One region of the Humidesulfovibrio mexicanus genome, then DNA from elsewhere that is predicted to be linked to it. Evidence: riboswitches for the same ligand, from Rfam matches in the RefSeq annotation. Region 1 holds a riboswitch; the other holds the start of a gene.
What was found. A riboswitch is a leader RNA that binds a small molecule or an ion and turns the genes downstream of it on or off. The one in region 1 is predicted to bind fluoride.
Positions count from the first base shown of each region.

Region 2: linked by a shared signal. The riboswitch ahead of CHB73_RS05845 (MFS transporter) and the one ahead of CHB73_RS14325 (ATP-dependent DNA helicase) in region 1 are both predicted to bind fluoride.

Region 1 is NZ_FZOC01000008.1:19,067-25,056, forward strand. Features, by position in the region: gene CHB73_RS14315 (hypothetical protein) at 1-492, opposite strand, end outside; gene CHB73_RS16560 (hypothetical protein) at 997-1,209, opposite strand; gene CHB73_RS16565 (hypothetical protein) at 1,318-1,608, shown strand; fluoride riboswitch at 1,784-1,845, shown strand; gene CHB73_RS14325 (ATP-dependent DNA helicase) at 1,921-3,315, shown strand; gene CHB73_RS14330 (inorganic phosphate transporter) at 3,474-4,445, shown strand; gene CHB73_RS14335 (universal stress protein) at 4,474-4,893, shown strand; gene CHB73_RS14340 (FBP domain-containing protein) at 5,023-5,493, shown strand; gene CHB73_RS14345 (Chromate resistance protein ChrB) at 5,635-5,990, shown strand, end outside.
Region 2 is NZ_FZOC01000002.1:452,307-461,381, forward strand. Features, by position in the region: gene hemB (porphobilinogen synthase) at 67-1,053, shown strand; gene ahbD (heme b synthase) at 1,060-2,253, shown strand; gene ahbA (siroheme decarboxylase subunit alpha) at 2,253-2,711, shown strand; gene rpe (ribulose-phosphate 3-epimerase) at 2,728-3,381, shown strand; gene CHB73_RS05830 (alpha/beta hydrolase) at 3,442-4,296, shown strand; gene fdhD (formate dehydrogenase accessory sulfurtransferase FdhD) at 4,313-5,101, opposite strand; gene CHB73_RS05840 (caspase family protein) at 5,403-7,004, shown strand; fluoride riboswitch at 7,441-7,502, shown strand; gene CHB73_RS05845 (MFS transporter) at 7,544-8,791, shown strand; gene CHB73_RS16735 (hypothetical protein) at 8,794-9,066, shown strand.

The DNA.
Region 1 (5,990 bases):
CGCAAAGCCGCCATTCGGCCAAAGATGTCCGATCTGCCGAAACGGCGGCATGACGGAGTCCGCCGCCGAGATGAGCATGCCGCACACCGGCCGCAACATCGCAGTGATGTCGCCGCAGGACGACGGCCATGCGCCGATGAGATCAATCGCCTCCCTGGAGCCGAGCGAGACGAAGGTGTACGGCGAGCCGGTGGCGTCTAGAGAGAATGAGGCTGGCGGCATGGCTTCGAGTTCACGCCAGATACGCCCAGCCCCACCAAGCGCTTCCGCGTAGATGACGAGTCGGCGCTGCACAGAGAGCACATCGCGGACGGCCGTGCGTTGGACGTGGCCTTCTGGATCGAGGCAGCCAAGTAACTGGATGCCGTCCTCGGCCTGGCCGAGAAGGAGCTGCCGGGTGATGATGGAGCGGCATGGCTTGCCTGTCCGCCGAGACAGGCAAGGCAACAAGATGGCTTGCGCGAGTGTGGTGAGCGTGAGTTTCTGGCTCATGATCCCTCCGGGTTGGAGTTGAAAGGGATCATGATCTCCCAGAAAATATCCTGGTAGTCCAGCCCAGTACATTCAATATTCGAGATCTTCGAGTCGTTGAATTCCTTGACCGTTTTCCTACCGGCCCATGGCGAGATGAAGAAATTTTGCAGAGGCTGCCGCGCTGCCCGTCAGCCTAGCCGGAGAGAGCCGCTCCATGTGCTTCCCCATTCCTTGTTTCCTTGTTTCCTTGTTTCCTTGTTTCCTTCGACTAGACCATCGCTACCGGCAGATTAGCACGAGCACGGCGCGCAGCAAGGCAACCCCTTTCGGGGGCGGCTACGCCGCGCCTTGCCGCCCGCCGCTTGCTCGTGCAACGCGTCGCTATGGGGCGACGGTCGAAGATGTCTCGCCGCAGGCGGGGGGCTCGGGTCATAGATGTTGTAGGGGGGGCGTACCAGTCCACTTTGAAAGGGTGAGGTCATCTTCCACAAGGCTTGTGGGCGCTGAAAGGCAGCGGAGTACCTAGGCGCTTGCGCCCAGTTCTGGGCGGCTAACCATCTCGTATACAATTTTCATTAACCAGCTGAAGTAGATCACTTTTCCCTGGGCTCTTCTCTCGGTTTGTGCTATAGATTGATTCCCAAAACGCACAAAACCAACGGAGAAACCATGGACGGAATTCTCGTCTGCATCGCCCTCGTCATCGCCATCGTCTCCCTCCGCCGTCATGGGCATCAGGAGGAGCCTAGTGCCTGCGTGGCGGTTCACAAGGTCTCTGACACCGATGGGGCTTCCGGCGCCAGCAACAGTTCGTTGTTCGACGACGAGTGGCCGGCCAGCAGCATGCAAAGTTCAAGCTTCGACACCGACTGGTGGACGAACCCGGCTTACGCTTTCATGGCAGGGAACATCTACCACAACACATTCATGGACCCGACGTACACGGATTGGAGCAGCACCAGCAGCTCCGACGATAGCTGCTCAAGCTCGTTCGGCGACAGCTTGTCCAACTCCGACGACTGGTCGAGCAGCACGGCAAGTTTCGACGACTCGCTCTCGTCGAGCAGCTGCGACGACAGCTGGTCCAGCGGCAGCTTCAGCGACTCCTTCTCGTCCAGCAGCTTCAACGACTAACCTTCGGATGCGAAACCGCACGGCCTGAAAAGGAGGAGGCGAAAGCCTCCTCTCCTTTTGCTACTGCCAGATGCTCATGTTGCCCGGTTCAGGCAAGCGAGCCATACCTCCGACCTTGGCGAGAGCTCGACTGATGGACATTTCGCCGATTCTGGGCCAAGACTGGACAAGCCTGGATGGCTCAGGGGATGGAGTCCCCCGTGAACCGCGACAACCGCTGACGACTCCTGCCGCCGACCTCGGCGGTGGGGGCATGCATGACCCACGCCGGATCGGACGTGGGTTTTTCTTTGCGCAGCGGAGGGCGGCAGCATGCAACGGGATCATGACGGACAATTTCGCGCAGCGAGTCAGGGACGCCACCTGGGCGGAACATTCCAGCAAGACACGCCCGGCGTGCGCCTCGACCCGGGGCAGGAGGCGGCCCTGCGGGACATGCTCGCTGGCCGCAATGTCCACCTCTCCGGTGATCCAGGCACGGGCAAGAGCACGCTGGTCAGGGAGTTCATGGCCAGGAAGGGCGGCGGCGCGCTCGCGGTCCTCGCGCCCACGGGGGTGGCGGCCATCAATGTGGGCGGTTCGACCATCCACCGTTTCTTCGGGTTTGGCGTCGGCCTGCTTGAGCCGGACGACCCGGGGTCGGCCGACCCCGTACGCGGCGAGGACGGCCTGAACCGCCGGGAACTGGCCGTCCGCCACGCCGACGTCCTGGTCATCGACGAGGTCTCGATGCTCCGCTCCGATCTCCTGGCCTGCGTGGACGCCCGCTGCCGGCGCCTCGCCGCCACGGAGCAGGACCGTGACAGGCCTTTCGGCGGCAAGCAGCTCATCCTCGTGGGCGATTTCGCCCAGCTCCCGCCGGTCGTCCGCGCCGAGGAGCGGGACTACCTGCAAACCCGCTTCGGCGGCGCGTTCGTCTTCAACGCCGAGGCCTGGCGGGCGGGCGGCTTCCACAACCACCAGCTCACCGCTCCGCACCGCCACGCGGGCGACGGCGCCTTGCAGAAGATCCTGCGCCACGTCCGCGCCGGGGACCTCGCCGCCCTCGCGCCGGTCAACGCGCGCCTTGGCCTTCGGCCGCCGGAGCACGTGGTCTTCCTCTGCGCCACCAACAGGGCAGCGGACGACACCAACGCCATGAACCTGGCCAAACTGCCGACCCACGAAGGGGTGTTCCTGGCGGAAATCGCCGGCCGCATCAGGGAGGGCGACTATCCTGCGCCCGAGGAACTCCGTCTGAAGCCTGGCGCGCGGGTCGTTTGCTTGGTCAACGAATACGCCGACGGACGATCGGTCTTCGTGAACGGCGACACGGGCAGCGTGACCGACATCGAGGACGCGGACGGCCCTTCGGGCTGCATCCGCGTTCGGCTCGACAGGGATGGCGGCGCGGTGGAGGTGAAGCGGCACGCCTGGTCCATGAAGGAGTACAGGTACGACGCGTCGCAGCGGCGCATGGTGGCCGAGGTCGTGGGGACCTACGTCCAGTTCCCGCTCCGGCTCGCCTGGGCGCTCACCGTCCACCGCAGCCAGGGCATGACCTTGCCGTGCGTCTGCCTGAACCTGGGCGGCCGCTGCTTCGCCCACGGCCAGTTCTACGTGGCCCTGAGCCGCGCCAGGAGCCTTGCCGACATCTACCTGACAGCGCCCATCCGACCGCAGGACCTGATCATCGACCCGGAAGTGCTCCGGTTCATGGCCGGATAGCCGCGCCCCTCTATCGCGGGAAATTGCCCACAACGAGACCACCGAAATATGAGAGAAATCCCCGCTGCTCACATGCGTCACAAATTTGTGTTGACATTATTCAAGATAAAATTGTAGCAATTGCTACATCATTTTGCGAAAAGCAAAAGGGAGGTAGCATGGAACAGTTTCTCACAATCGGCATGGTCGTTTCGGGCCTGTTCTTCGGCTGGACGATCGGGTCGCACTACACCGGGGCGACCATGGGCATGGCGTATGGAGCCGGCATAATCAAGAAGCCGCTGCACGCCTGTCTGCTCATCGCGTTCTTTGTGATCCTGGGGGCGACCTTCGAAAGCCACAACGTGGTCACGACCGTGGGCACTGGCATCATCCGGGGCGAGGACATGACCCCGCTGGGGGCCATGGTGATGATGTTCACGGCCGCGCTGGTCACGGCCGCGAACACTTGGTTCAAGTGGCCGGTGTCCACCTCGCAGCTGGCCTGTTTCTCCGTGGTGGGCGCGGCCCTGGCCATGGGTGCGCCGGTGTTCTGGGAGTCGACCATCGTCTTCCTCTTCGCCACCTGGATCGGCACGCCCATCCTGGCGGCCGCCCTGGGCTGGCTCCTGACCAAGCTCACCGATTCGGTGATGGCGGGACGCTCGGCCGCCGCCGTCAAGGCGCTGGAATGGGGCCTCTTGGCCGCCTGCTGCTACGCGGCCTACACCCTGGGCGCCAACAACACTGGCAACGCGGTGGGCGTGTTCTTCGGCCTCAAGCTCATGACTCCCATGAAGGCCGGGTTCGTCGGCGGCATCATCATGGCCATCGGCGCGCTCACCTGGGGCAAGCCCATCCTGGAGAAGGTGGGCAAGGGCATCGTGCAGTTGGACCTGAACATGGGCGTGGGGGCCAAACTGGGCCAGAGCCTCACCGCGCACCTGGCTGCCTCGCTGGGCTACCCCACGTCCATGAACCAGGCGCTCATCGGCGGGGTGTTCGGCGCGGGCACGGCGCGCGGCATGCAGACGCTCAACCGCAAGGCGCTGGAGGAGATCGTCTTCTCCTGGTTCTTCACGCCGGCCCTGGCCGGGCTCATCTCGTTCCTGCTCTACCATCTGCTGTCCATGCTGCTGCACGTCCATTGACCAAGCGAAACAACGCAAGGAGGTCGTTATGAAGATTCTCATGGCGCTCGACCCGTTCGGCGATTCCAAAAAGGTTCTCGACGAGGCGGTGAGGCAGGCCAAAAGCCTGAATGCGATGCTGACCATCCTGGCGGTGGCGGAGACGTTCCGGGACACCGAACACGACTACGCCGGCCTGAGCGGGGCGAACGAGGCGCTGTTCACGCAGGTCAGACGAAAGGCCGACGCGGTGAAGCTCGAAGCCATCAAACATGGCGTGCCCCCGACCGTCATCGTGGAGGCGGGCCCCTCCCCGGCGCAGAACATCCTGGACTGGGCCGAGGAGGAGGACGCGGACCTCATCGTCATGGGGCACCGCGAGAAGAAAGGGCTCGACCGGTTCCTGCTGGGCAGCGTGACGGCCAAGGTCATCGCCCATGCGCAGTGTTCCGTGTTCGTGGTCCGTTGAAGCACGCAAGGCGGGAACGCCAGAACGCCGTCCGCAGGCTCCATCCGGCGTCCCCGCCCGTGTTTCGCCCCGACGGCCGGGGGAAAATCGGGCAGAACCGCAGCACCATGAAAGGACACAATGGAATCAATGACCGCAGCAACGATCCTCGCAGCCTTCACCAGGCGGCAGCGCCGATATGTGGTCCTGCCGGACCTTGGCGGCGTGGATTGGGAGAGGCTCGACTACCTCGGCTGGGCGCACGCCTCCGGGCACATGGCCTACGTCGTGTACAACCACGAGCGACCCGCCGTGGGACTGGTGCTGCGCCGGACGAAGCTGACCGGGGCGCAGCGCCCCAAGCTGTGCTCCTGGTGCCTGACAACGCACCAGGGCTGCGGGGTCAACCTGTTCACCGCGCAGATAGGGGACAACGCGGCAAGGGTTCATGGCGACTATGTGTGCAACGACTTGAGGTGCAGCGCATACGTGCGCGGGCTGTTGCGCACGGGCGTCGGGCAGATGCGCGAAACCATCACTGTGGGCGAGCGCGTCGCCCGCCTGCGAACCAATGTGGAGCGTTTCATCCGATCCGTGTATGGCGAGGGGGCGCAAGTGTAGCCGTTGCTGCTCGCCGGGCTTTGCCGAAGCGGCGGAGGAATCGCGCGGAACATGGCGGCCAAGGGTGGACTTTCAGCGCGGTTGGAGGCATAATTCATTCATGCAGACGAGTTCGCCGGACGATGAACATACAGGCCGACTATGAAGTGGATATTCCTCTCCTACAGTATGCCGACCAAGCCCTCGAAGTACCGGGTGCAGGCGTGGCGGCAGCTCAAGCGCCTGGGGGCGGTGAACTTCCAGAACGTTTGGGCCATCCCCCATGCCGCAGACAAGCTCAAGGACTTGGAGCGGCTGGCCGAGGACATCCGCACCTGGAAGGGAGAGGCGTTCCTGACCGTCGGCAAGCCGCTGACCGAGGACGACGAAAAACGGCTGCTGGCCGCGGCGTCTGCGGCGAGCGACGAGGAGTACGGCGAACTGCTCCACGTGGCGGAGGACTTCCTCAAGGAAATCGAGATGGAAATTGAGAGGAAGAACTTCATCTTCGCCGAGGT
Region 2 (9,075 bases), on a different contig from region 1:
CGGGGGCCTCCGCAGTCTTCTTACCGGCCCGGACTCCCGCCGCCGTCTTATCAGGAGACTTCCGCCATGCTCGAATCCGACTTCCACCGCGGCCGCAGGCTCCGCATGAGCCCCGGCGTGCGCACGCTGGTGCGCGAGAACGAGATCCGCCCCGCGGACCTGGTGATGCCCTATTTTGTGGCCGAGACCGACGATCCCGGCTTCCGCAAGCCCATCGGCTCCATGCCGGGCCAGTTCCAGCTCTCCCTGGACCAGTTGGAGCAGCAGGTTGCGGGCGCTGTCGCGAACGGATTGAACAGCGTCCTGCTCTTCGGCATCCCCAAGGTGAAGGACGAGCTTGGCTCACAGGCCTACGCCGACGAGGGCATCGTGCAGGAGGCCGTGCGCCGTTTGAAGGACCGTTTCCCCGAGCTTGTGGTCATCACCGACGTCTGCCTGTGCGAGTACACGTCCCACGGGCATTGCGGCATCGTCCAGAAGGGCGGCGAGATCCTGAACGACCCCACCCTGGAGCTTTTGGCCAAGAGCGCGCTCTCCCACGTGCGCGCCGGGGCCGACATGGTGGCCCCCAGCGACATGATGGACGGCCGGGTTCTCGCCATCCGCGAGGCCCTGGACGATGGCGGCTTCGTCTCCGCGCCCATCATGAGCTACGCGGTGAAGTACGCCTCGGCCTTCTACGGGCCTTTCCGCGAGGCGGCGGAGAGCACGCCCACGTTCGGCGACCGCAAGACCCATCAGATGGATCCGGCCAACAGCCGCGAGGCCCTGCGCGAGGCCGCCGCCGACCTGGACGAGGGGGCGGACATCCTCATGGTCAAACCCGGCTTGCCGTATCTCGACGTCATCCGCCAGTTGCGCGACAGTTTCGAGGCGCCCATCGCCGCGTACAACGTGTCCGGCGAGTACAGCATGGTCAAGGCCGCGGCGCAGAACGGCTGGGTGGACGAGGAGCGCATGGTCATGGAGATCATGACTTCCTTCAAGCGCGCCGGGACAGACATCATCATCACCTACCACGCGGAAGACGTTCTGCGCTGGCTGAACAGGTAGGGTTTCATGAGCGAGCAGATGAACGGACATCCCGGCGGCCACCCTTCCTCCATGCGCCCCGGTCATCCCACAGGGCACCCCGGCAGCGTGGGCAAGCATCCCGGCGAGCAGCCCATAGGCCCCGCCGTGGACGGAACCCCTCCCTTGCGCCTCATCGCCTGGGAGGTGACCCGCTCCTGCAATTTGGCCTGCAAGCACTGCCGCGCCGAGGCCCACCCCGAGCCCTACGAGGGCGAGTTGTCCACCGCGGAGGCCAAGGCCCTCATCGACACCTTCCCTGACGCAGGCAGCCCCATCATCATTTTCACCGGTGGCGAGCCCTTCATGCGGCACGACATCTTCGAGCTCATCCCCTACGCCAAGAGCAAGGGCCTCCGGTGCGTCATGGCGCCCAACGGCACGTTGCTCACGGCGGAGAATGCCGCAAAAATCAAGAAACTCGGCATCGAGCGCTGTTCCATCTCCATCGATGCCCCGGACGCCGCCGGGCACGACGAGTTCCGTGGCGTCAAAGGCGCCTTCGCGTCCTCCATGAAGGGCATCGAGCATCTGAAGGCCGTTGGCCTGGAATTCCAGATCAACACCACCGTGACCAAGGACAATCTGCACCAGTTCAAGGATATCTTTCATCTGGCGGAGCGGCTCGGGGCCTCGGCCTGGCATATCTTCCTGCTCGTGCCCACGGGCCGCGCGGCGGAACTTGGCGCGCAGGTCATCAACGCCGCCGAATACGAGGAAGTGCTCAACTGGTTCTACGACTTCCGCAAGACCACGAACATGCAGCTCAAGGCTACCTGCGCGCCGCATTACCACCGCATTTTGCGGCAGCGGGCCAAGGCGGAGGGCGTTCCGGTCAATTTCGAGACCTTCGGGCTGGACGCGGTTTCGCGCGGGTGCCTGGGCGGGGTGGGGTTCTGCTTCATCTCGCACTCGGGCATCGTGCAGCCCTGCGGCTATCTGGATCTGCCCTGCGGCGACGTGCGCAAGACGCCCTTTCCGGAGATATGGCGCTCCAGCCCGGAATTCCTGAACCTGCGCAACCCCAAGATGTATGAGGGCAAGTGCGGCGTGTGCGAGTACGAGAAGGTCTGCGGCGGCTGCCGCGCGCGCGCGGCCACCATGCGCGGCGGCTATCTGCGCGAGGAACCGCTGTGTTCCTACACCCCTGCGAGGCTGGCCAAGAAGGGCCAGGAGGGCTGATGGACGCCTACGACAAGGAGATCCTGGACATCATCCAGTCGAACTTCCCCCTGGACCCAAGGCCCTACGCCGTGGTGGGCGAAGCCGTCGGCCTCACCGAGGCCGAGGTTCTCGCCCGGGTGCGCAGGCTGAAAGGGGAGGGGGTGATCCGCCGCATGGGGGCCAATTTCGGCTCGCGCCAGCTGGGCTGGAAAAGCACCCTCTGCGGGGCCGAGGTGCCCCAGGACAAGCTTGACGCCTTCGTGGCCGAAGTGAACCGCCACCCCGGCGTGACGCACAATTATTTGCGCGATCACCGGTTCAACGTCTGGTTCGCCCTCATCGCCCCTTCCAGCGAGGCCGTGGAGGATACCCTGGCCGATATAACGGACAAGACCGGGGTGGCGATCATGAACCTGCCCGCCAGCAAGCTTTTCAAGATCAAGGTGGACTTCGCCATGGGCGAGGCCGCCGAATAGACGCCAAGGAGACGCCATGATTCTTTCGCCCTCGCTGCTTTCCGCAGACTTCGCCCGCCTGGCCGACGAACTGGCCGCGCTCAAGGCCGCCGGGGTCCAGTGGGCGCACCTGGATGTCATGGATGGCTCGTTCGTGCCCAACATCACCTATGGTCCGCCGGTCATCGCCGCCATGCGCAAGACCAGCGACCTGTTCTTCGACTGCCACCTCATGATCGACGAGCCCGGCCGCTATGTCGATGACTTCGCCAAGGCCGGTGCGGACCTCATCTGCGTGCATGTCGAGGCCACCAACCACCTTGAGCGCACCTGCGCGGCCATCGCGCAGGCCGGGTGCAAGCCCGCCGTGGCCCTCAACCCGGCCACGCCCCTTGAGGCCGTGCGCTACCTGTTGCCGCAGCTGCACATGGTCCTTGTCATGAGCGTGAACCCGGGCTTCGGCGGACAGGCGTTCATTCCCTTTTGCCTGGACAAGGTGCGCGAACTCAAGAATATGATCATCCAGGCCGGAGCCTCCACGCTCATCCAGGTGGATGGCGGCGTGACCCTGGACAACTGCGCGGAGCTTGTCGCCGCCGGAGCCGATGTGCTGGTGTCCGGTTCGGCCTTCTTCGGGCACCCGCCCTACGACCGGCGGCTGCGCCAGTTCATGGAGCGCTGCGGCGGCTGAACCTGCTCACATCCCTTGCTTTTGGTTGCCAAAAATATTGGCTGTGGCTATGGTGTTATCATGTTGTCGGAATTCTTCCGGCACGTGGAACGCACCGGAGCCCCCATGCTGCGACCTCTCGCACGCTTCTTCGCCTGTCTCGTTTTTGTCGGCCTGGCCGTGGCGGCCGCGCCGCATGGGGCGTTTTGTCAGGAGCGCCTGGGGGTGGTGCTCCTGCACGACAAGAACGAACACCCGGAAAAGCAGCTGGATGAGCTGGAACGGCAGTTGCGCAACACCGGGTTCAGCGTGCTGGTTCCGGAGATGCCCTGGTCCAGACGTCGTGGCTTTGACGCCACCTATCAGCAGGCGCTGCTGGAGATCGGCTTGGCGGTGGAGGAACTGCGCCTTGGCGGGGCCACCCAAGTGGCCCTGGTCGGCCATGGCCTGGGAGCCAACGCCGCCCTGGGCTATGCGGCCAGCCGCGGCGGGGTGTGCGGCCTCGTGGCCCTGGCTCCGTCGCACGATCCGGAGCGACACCGCGAAGTGTTCTTGCCCGATGTGCGCAAGGCACGGAATTTGTTGAGCACCAACGGCCGCACGGCCCGTTCGCTCTTTACGGACATCGCCCAGGACAAGGACTACGACCTTTCCACTACCGCGGAAGTGTATCTAAGCTTCAACGACCCCGATGGCGCGGCGGTGATGCCGCGTTCCTGCGCCGCCTTGAAAAGTCCGCTGCCGTTGTTGTGGGTGGTGGGATTGGGGGATCCCCTGCGCCACCTGGGCCGTGCCTATGCTTTCTCCAAGGCTCCTGCGCACCGCATGAGCCGGTATGAGGAGGTGGAGGCCGACCATGCCGGTGTGCCGAAAAAAGCCTCGCGCCTGACCGCCGAGTGGCTGCGCGACATGGTTTGCGCTCCGGCGTGTCCCTAGCCGCAATCCGTGGCTGTCACGACTGGATGATATGGGCGGGGTCGCTGTAGATCCAGAAGCTGTCTTCCTTGATGTTGCCGATGAGCGTTATGCCGATGGAGCGCGCCAACTCCACCGAAAAACTGGTGGCCACGGCGGTGGACGCCAGGAGCGGCGTCCCAATGCGCACGGTCTTGAGCAGAATTTCCGAAGCCACCCGTCCTGTGGAGACGATCATCTTGTCCGCCGTGGGAATCCCCTCCAAAAAGCATTCGCCAACGATCATGTCGATGGCGTTGTGCCGCCCGATGTCCTCGCGGAAGAGCAACATGCGTTCGGCCATGCACAACGACGAATTGTGGCAGCCGCGCGTGCGGGCGTACAGGGTGCTGCGCCGCTTGAGCTCCGTTGCAAGGGCCAGGATCTGCGCCGGAGTCACCTTGAGGTCCGAGGTGACCCTTCGCCTGGAGATGGTGGCCACGTTGCGGTCGAAGTTGGTTCCCTTGCCGCAGCCGCTGGTGATGGAGCGCTGGATGGTGCGGCCGTCTGCCCACGGGTCGTGGCGTACGGACACCCTGGCCGTGATGCGCGCTCCCTCGTCCTGAACGTCCACAGCAAGCAATTGAGAGGGATCGGAAATGAGCGCATCGCTTTTGAGGAACCCCACCGCCAGATGTCGCGGGTATTTCCCTGTACACAAAAGCGTCACGACTTCGCGGTCGTTCAGATAGATGGTGAGGGGCACCTCGCGGATGGCCTCAATGGTCATGCGCCTGTCTCCGCTGGCCCTGCATTCCGTAATTTCGTACATGAGTCCGTCGGTCATGGTCGGTCCTGCCTGAGGAAAGTGGGGGCGTTTCAGCCTGGTGGGCCATGCAGATTGGTACATGCAAACGGACAGCCGCGCCAGGGGGGGCGGCTGCTGCGCACATTCTTTTTTTGCAGGCATGTGAGTGGTCCGATCATTGCTTCGCAGGTGAGGGCGGCGGGACGCCTCGCCGGTGGAACTGCCAGCTGCAACACGCCGGAAATGCGCGCCATTGCCATGCCCGTTGCGCTGATTTATAGCTGGATGCATGGGCTTTGCCGATGCGAATCGTGACAAGGGGGACCGGATGCGTCCAGTGATGCGACTTATTTTTGCGCTTTGCGCCATGTTTTTGCTCAGTGCGCCCGCACATGCGGCCGAGGGCCGCCATGCCCTGGTCATCGGCAACTCCGCCTATGACCGCAAGCCCCTCAAAAATCCCGTCAACGATGCCCGCGACATGGCCGCCGCGTTGGAACGCCTGGGCTTTGACGTGTTGCTCAGAACGGACGTTGGCCAACGGAACATGGAGGAGGCCATCCGAGACTTCGGCGTCAAGCTCAAAGGGGGCGGGGTCGGCATATTCTATTATGCCGGCCACGGCATCCAGGTGAATGGCGCCAACTATCTCGTGCCCATCGGGGCGCGCCTGGCCAGCGAATCCGATGCGCGTTACGAGTGCGTGGACGCGGGACGCGTGCTGGGCAAGATGGAGGACGCGGGCAACGAACTGAACATCGTCATCCTGGACGCCTGCCGCAACAATCCCTTCGCCAGCAGCTTCCGGTCGGCGGACCAGGGCTTGGCCCGCATGGACGCGCCCACGGGGTCGCTTGTGGCCTACGCCACGGCTCCGAACTCGGTGGCCTCGGACGGGGGCGGCAGAAACGGCCTGTACACCAAGCACCTGCTCAAGAATCTCAACACGCCCGGAGTGCCGATCGAGGAAGTGTTCAAGCGCGTGCGCATCGGCGTCATGGGGGAAACGGGGAAGAAGCAGGTGCCCTGGGAGTCCTCGTCATTGGCGGGGTACTTTTACCTTGCAGGTGGGCAGCCCCAGGGACAGGCGGCCGTGGCGGCAAGTCAGCTTGCCGCGGCCCAGGCGGAGCGGCAACGCCAGGCGCAGGACGCCAGGCTCAAGGAGTACATCGCCGGGCTTGAGGCCGAAAAGCGCAAGGTTGAGCAGGAGAAGGCGGAGCTTTTGCGCCGCAGGCAGCAACTGGACGCGGAGGCCGCACAGCGGCTCAAGCAGGCTCAGGCCCCGCAGGAGGCGCGTCTGCGTGAGCAACTCGCCATTCTGGAAGCCGAACGCCGCAAGTTGGAGCAGGAACGCCAAGCGTTGACCGAGGCGCGGGCCAAGGTGGAGAAGGGCGCGCTTTCCGCAAGCACGGCGCATGGCGCTGTTCCGGATAGCCCGCCTCTTGCGGCGGTAGCCTCCCGGCCTGGGAAATCCGGAATTGCTGTTTCGCCGTCCGCCGTATCGGATTCACGGCCTGTGGTGGAGGACCGCGCCGCCATACTTGCCCGGCTGGCCGGGACGTGGCGGCTGGAGACCGAGGACGGCCTTTCCTTGCCATTGCTGGTGCTTCGTCCCGGAGGTGATACCCTCTATGGCGATGTGAAGGCCGGAGGCGCATCTCCCGCCTCGGACATGCGGTTGACGGGTCTGGCCATGCAGGACGGCAATCTGCATGTGCGCCTGAGCGAGGAAGTCCGGGTCCAGCGGGCTGAGGATGTCTTGCGTTTTATCGGCAAGCGGTTTGGCGGCGTTCCGGCAGAGCGCGTGGTGGAGTGCGTCGGTTACCTGCGTGTGGCAGGAAAAGATGGGATTCCGTTGTTTTGCGAATGTGCGGAGAAAGGCGCGCGTGAGCCTGGGCGACGCATTCCCGGCCGCATGGTGCGGGTCGCCGGAGTGCGTTAGAATATTCTGTTGAAATCATCCCTGGGCGGCATATGAGCCTGGTCGTGGCGGAGTAGAGACCGACCAGGAGCCTCCCAGACGTGACGGGCCAAGAAAGCAAAAGCCCCCTCGCCGGGAAGGGGGCTGTGCAGCATGTCGGAATGAGGGACTTGGTGGAGGCGGAGGGAAACGCCCGCTGACTGTCTAAGCGCTTGGAATTACTTGCTCGCAATGGCCTCCAGCAGGCTCCGTGTGTAGCAGCCCTGTGGGGCAGGTTGGCTGGCCTGTCCGCAGTCTCAAAGCCTTCAGCGGAAGGCCTGGATGCGGTTCCCCTCTATGGACCACGGTTCGATTCCTCGTATGTCTTTTGACTGAAACCGAGCAGAGGGTCAATGCCAGCTTCGTGCTGTCCTTCTGTGGACAGCCACCCTGTTTTTAGCCAGTGTGATCTTGCCCACAGGGCGCAGGGGATGGAGTCCCCCTTGAACCGCGAATGCCGCTGATGACTCCTGCTGTACGAACCACGTGGGAGAACCACGCGCAACAGCAGGAGGCACGCCATGCCACAACAGCTTCCCAAGCCGGTCCGCAACCTGGGCTGGATCAGCTTCTTCACCGACTTCGCCTCCGAGATGGTCTACCCTGTGGTCCCGCTGTTCCTGGTGTCGGCCCTGGGCGCGCCTGTGGCCGTCCTCGGCCTCATCGAGGGCGTGGCCGAGGCCATCGTCAGCGTCATGAAGGGCCTCTCGGGTTGGCACAGCGACAAGGCGGGCAAGCGCGTCCCCTACATCCGGGCCGGGTACGGGCTGGCGGCCCTGTCCAAGCCCCTCATGGCCCTGGCCTATGCGTGGCCCATGGTGTTCCTCTCCCGCGCCCTGGACCGACTGGGCAAGGGCCTGCGCACAACGGCCCGCGACGCCATGATCGCGGACGCCGTGGACTGCAAGATTGCGGGGCGGGCCTTCGGCTTCCACCGCATGATGGACACCGGCGGGGCCATCGTGGGCGTCCTGGTGGCCCTTCTCCTGCTCAAGCTCCTGCCGGGCGAGTACCGGCTCATCTTCCTCATCGCGGGCTTGCCGGGGTTGGCCGCCATCTGGCTCTCATTCCGGCTGCGAGAGCTGCGCTGGGCGGACGATCCTGGCGATGGCTGCTCCACAGTGGATTCTGGGCCGGAGCAGGCCACACAGCCCAGCGTGGAGGCTACGGCCCAGGCCAAATCGGTAGGCACGCTTGGGTTCTCGTCTGCCTACTGGCTCACCCTGGGCCTGCTCATGCTCTTCGCCTTCGCCAACTCCAGCGACACGCTGCTCCTGTTGCGGGCCAGGAACCTCGGCTGGGACGACACGCAGGTCATAGTGGGCTACCTGCTCTTCAACCTCACCTACGCCCTGTCCGCCTATCCGCTGGGCATCTTGAGCGACCGCATGGGACGTTGGCGCATGCTCATCAGCGGGTGGGTGCTGTACGCCGCCGTGTACTTCGGCTTTTCCGTCTCGGATGGGGGCAGCATCTGGTGGCTGTTCCCGCTGTACGGGCTGTCCATGGGTCTGACGGAAGGCGTGGGCAAGGCGCTCATCAGCGGCCATGTGCCGGTGCTGCGCAAGGGAACTGCGCTGGGCATGTTCCACATGAGCCTGGGCTTCACCGCCCTGGCAAGCAGCGTGGTGGCTGGCCTCTTGTGGGACCATGTCAGCCCGTCCGCGCCGTTCCGTTTGGGCGGAACTGTGGCCCTGGCCGCCGTGGTGGCAGGCCTGATCCTGGCCCCGCGCATCGCCAAGGCCGGGAAGGCGGGCAGGGAGGGATGACCATGCCGGAACCGACGCATGCCCTTGTCCTAGAATTCGCTCTGTCCGTTGACCCGGAGCGCGATGCCAGCGCCTTGCGGGTCGCTCAGCTCCTGCCGGGATTCGACGTCCAGGCCCTGGATACAGGCCGCTGCCAGGTGCGGTGCAGCCTTGAAGAGGTCGCTGCGCTGCGGGACGTGGTTCTGGACATTTGGGAACAGGTCCATGCGAGGTCGGGCGTGAAGCTCCTGCTGCCCACAACGGCCTCGCGGGTCGCCTGCCATATGATGCGCTGAATCTGATCC